DNA from 2 places in the Shigella sp. SIG6 genome. Region 2 is predicted to be linked to the other one. Evidence: predicted binding sites of a transcription regulator. Region 2 holds the regulator's gene; the other holds the start of a gene.
The links. Region 2 encodes PhoB, which activates phosphate uptake and scavenging genes when phosphate is short. Its sites were predicted from a motif close to CTGTCATAAAACTGNCNNAT; they were not measured.

Region 1 (2,189 bases), on a different contig from region 2:
TGTCGCCACGAATGACAAAAAACAGGTTATTGCGATCCTGCTTATTGAGGTATTTCCACGCCGTGTTGTTCATCGCTAAATGGTCAGAAGAGACGACGATGACAGTATCTTTAAACCACGGTGACGCTTTGATTTTGTTGATAAACGTCGCGATATTCTCCTGGCTGCAACTTACCGCGCTGAATGACTGATTCGGCTTACCGTCAAAATCATATTTTTTGCGGTTACAGGTGCGCGAGATAAAACCATCCGGGTGATGGGTATCGACTGTCAGGGTAAACAGTGAGAATCGCTGACCTGAGCGGGAAAGCTCTTCAAACTTTTTCCACGCTTCATCGAGAACGGTATCGTCGTAGAATCCCCAGTCGTTGCGATAGTGCGGGTCGGCTACCACGCTTTTCAGCTCTTCTGAGCCGTATAAGTGGTCGAAGCCGTGCGATTTCAGGAACACATCTTTACCGGCAAAACGCAGATTTGCGCCCTGCACGAAATAGTTCTGATAACCCGAGTTTTTCAGGATATCGCCCAGACAGATGTTCTGCGGGAAGAAGCTGGAGACAGAGGCGGAGGCGTTGCCTTCAAAGGGGGCGAACAGCGGTATGCCGCACTGAGAAGCCACCATGCCCGCAATCGTGTAATCCGTTCCTGGCAGCTGCTGCGTGTGGCTGAAATCCAGGCCTTCATTTTTCAACGCGCCCAGTTCAGGCGTGAGATCCGGGAAAGCTTCGTTATCAAAATAGGTCCGCTCGAGACTTTCGCCGTAGATATAAACCAGGTTGAGTTTCGGGTCAGGGATAGTTTTCGACGGCTCTTTATAATAAGCCGCAAAGTCCGGGTCGCCATCGCGTGACTGGGATTTCACCAGTTCCGTTATCTGACGAAATGCCGGGCTGGCGTCCACCGAACCCAGCGCCAGTAAGAGCGCCAGCAGGCTGTAACCAAAATGGTGCGGATGATGACGACGACGGCGCAGGATCCAGCCCAGCGCACCGAACACCGCCGTCAGCCCCAGCACAATGCCGATACCCGGCAGGATGTATTTGCTGACGCCAGCACCGGTCAGGCTGTTGGTTAAGGTATAGAGAACCGCGTCGTTAATACCATCGCCAGTAAAATAGTCGCTGGCAAACAGGGTGATATTTAAAACGACAAATAGCCCCAGCACCGTTAACGTGGCTGCAAACCACCAGGTGTTACGTCCCGCTTTCCATGCGTAAATCAGCACAGAGGCGAGAAAAAGGGCGAAAGAGAGTAGTTCTGACAACGGGCGATCCTCACTAAACCGGGCCGTTTAGCCAACGTTTAAGCTTTTTGAGAAGCACAATGTAATGGCGTCGCCATATTGCTGCAATTCTAGTGTCAAAAAAATGCGATGTTGTTAGGAATTAGTTTATAAACAGACTTTTTTGATCGCGGTCGCTTCCCGTGTAACAGGGGGAAAACCGTCCAGGAGCAGGGAAAAGGGCAGGAGAGAGCCGCGTCAGCCGGGTAACAGCTAAAACGCGGCGTTTCGCGGTTCAGGAAATGAAGTTCAGCCCCTGCTTTAACACCAGATCGCAGGCTTTGGTTTTCACCTTTTCTGCCAGCGGAGTCGTTCCGATGTTATCCAGATTGAGTTGCTGACCATCTTTGGTTTTCAGCAAACCCTGAATACCGTCCAGATAGTTGGTGTCTTCTTTTTGCTCTTCACTGTTCAGGCCCAGCTTTTCCAGCACCTGGTTCTTGATGTTTTCGGCATCGGTTACCGAAGCCAGCTTTTGCTTCGCGCAGTATTGCAGAATGCCTGCGGCATTGTTCATGTTATCTGCGCTTAAGGCCTGGTTTCCGCTGCTAAGCAAGTTAGTTAATGACGCGAGCGACCAACCGCCTTCCTGTGTCGTGCTGTTTTGGTTGCCAAGTTCGCTGGCGGCGCTGGAGAGCGCATCTTTCCAGGACGCAGCATGCACCCCGGTGGAAATTAATGCGCTGGCGGCAATGGCACAGCACAGAAGATGTTTAATAGTTTTCATCATCATTACTCAAGGTGGAATTGTGTCGCAGTATACCGCCAGAAACGGGGATTAATACTCTTTACCCGTTACCCGGCTACGGTAGCTATCCCAGTTGAAGATCACCCATAAACTGTTACCCAGGCGCATACGGTCCATCACGCGTTCGCCCAGCAACTTGGTCATCTCTTCCATATTACT
Region 2 (2,189 bases):
TTTTTTCTGACTCAGAGTCTGAGCCTCGCGCTCAACAACGCGCAGCATCATCGGCACATCAACCTTTTCATTGAGCAATTGCGTCGGCGCGGCTTCAATTTTCGACAGCGTTAGCAACTGCTTCACCAGCCCTTCCATCCGCTGGGTCTGCTCGCGCATGGTGTGCAACGCTTTTTCGCGTACCGCGCCTTCCAGCGGCTGCTCATCCATCATCTCCAGGTAACCCTGTAACACGGTCAATGGCGTACGTAACTCATGGCTCACGTTGGCAAAAAAGTTACGCCGCGCCCCTTCCAGTTGATGCATTTGCGTGACATCACGCGCCACCATCAGCAACTGTTTGTGGGTATAAGGCATGACGCTAATTTCCAGATGCCGCCCGGTGTTGAGCACCAGATTGAGCGGGCGAGAAAAATCACGCGTTTTCAGATATTGCGTAAACTCCGGGTAACGTAGTAGGTTAAGGATGTTCTGCCCGTTATCTTCCGGCCAGCGCAAACCAAGAATTTGTTGCGCCAGACCGTTACACCAGAAAATACCGCCCTCTTCCGTGGTCAGCACCACCGCGTCGGGCAGCGACTCCGCGCCGCTACGAAAGCGTTTAATCAGATTGCCCAGTTCACGGCGGCGTTTTTTATTTCGCAGCTGCATCTGGTGTAAGCCGTATAGTAGCGGTTCCCAGCTACCACGCCCCGGTGGCGGGGTCATACTGCGATCCACCCACTGCCACCATGAAAGGCGCAATAAATTCCAGAAATGCCAGATAAGCAGTCCTGTTACCGATGCCAGCAAAAACCAGGGCAGGTAACCAAAAAATGCACCCAGGATGAAAGCCGGGAGGCAGCAAAGTAGCAGCTCCAGCACCAGCCTTTTCCACGACAGCCGTTCCAGCACGTAAGATACTCCAGTTAAGAAATCATAAGCCCTGCTCTGCGTCCGATGAGCAAGGCGTTAAAAGCGGGTTGAAAAACGATATCCTGTACCGCGCACGGTCTGCACCATGCGGTCATGCCCGCCGGGCTCCAGTGCTTTACGCAGGCGACGAATGTGGACATCGACCGTGCGGTCTTCCACATACACGTTAGTTCCCCAGATGTGGTTTAACAGCTGCTCGCGGCTGTACACGCGCTCAGGATGCGTCATAAAAAAGTGCAGCAGTTTAAATTCTGTCGGCCCCATCTCCAGCGGCTCTTCGCCCGCCATCACTCGGTGAGATGTCGGGTCGAGACTTAATCCCTGCATCTCAATCACCTCTTCCACCGCCATTGGCGAAATACGGCGCATTACCGCTTTGATTCGCGCCACCAGCTCCTTCGGCGAAAATGGCTTGGTGATATAGTCATCCGCGCCGGTTTCAAGGCCGCGCACGCGATCTTCTTCTTCCCCTCTGGCGGTCAACATCACCACTGGAATATCCCGGGTCATCGACTCGCGCTTGAGGTGTTTGATGAACTGGATACCGGAGCCGCCAGGTAACATCCAGTCAAGGAGAATTAAATCCGGCCAGGGTTCATTCAGTTGATTCACAGCACTGTCATAATCTTCCGCTTCGACCGGCTGAAAGCCATTTTGTTCGAGCACGAAGCAGACCATTTCGCGAATTGGAGCTTCATCTTCTACGACCAGAATACGTCTCGCCATGATTTGCCCTGTTGTAATAAATAGGTTGCGATCATTAATGCGACGTCATTATGCGTCAGATTTATGACAGATTTATGAAAAGCTCGTCGCACATATCTTCAGGTTATTGATTTCCGTGGCGCAGAAAAAAGCAAATGGCACATCTGTTTGGGTATAATCGCGACCATGCTTTTTCGCCAGGGAACCGTTATGCGCATCCTTCACACCTCAGACTGGCATCTCGGCCAGAACTTCTACAGTAAAAGCCGCGAAGCTGAACATCAGGCTTTTCTTGACTGGCTGCTGGAGACAGCACAAACCCATCAGGTGGATGCGATTATTGTTGCTGGTGATGTTTTCGATACCGGCTCGCCGCCCAGTTACGCCCGCACGTTATACAACCGTTTTGTTGTCAATTTACAGCAAACTGGCTGTCATCTGGTGGTACTGGCAGGAAACCATGACTCGGTCGCCACGCTGAATGAATCGCGCGATATCATGGCGTTCCTCAATACAACCGTGGTCGCCAGCGCCGGACATGCGCCGCAAATCTTGCCTCGTCGCGACGG

Region 1: opgB (phosphatidylglycerol--membrane-oligosaccharide glycerophosphotransferase) is a predicted target of PhoB. The motif match lies at 1,357-1,376, and genes of this name have one in related genera.

Annotation. Positions count from the first base shown of each region.
Region 1 covers NZ_JBQZXC010000106.1:3,060-5,248, reverse strand. Annotated here, with positions in the region: gene opgB (phosphatidylglycerol--membrane-oligosaccharide glycerophosphotransferase) at 1-1,264, opposite strand, end outside; gene yjjA (DUF2501 domain-containing protein YjjA) at 1,518-2,012, opposite strand; gene dnaC (DNA replication protein DnaC) at 2,061-2,189, opposite strand, start outside.
Region 2 covers NZ_JBQZXC010000019.1:15,252-17,440, reverse strand. Annotated here, with positions in the region: gene phoR (phosphate regulon sensor histidine kinase PhoR) at 1-894, opposite strand, end outside; gene phoB (phosphate response regulator transcription factor PhoB) at 952-1,641, opposite strand; gene sbcD (exonuclease subunit SbcD) at 1,831-2,189, shown strand, end outside.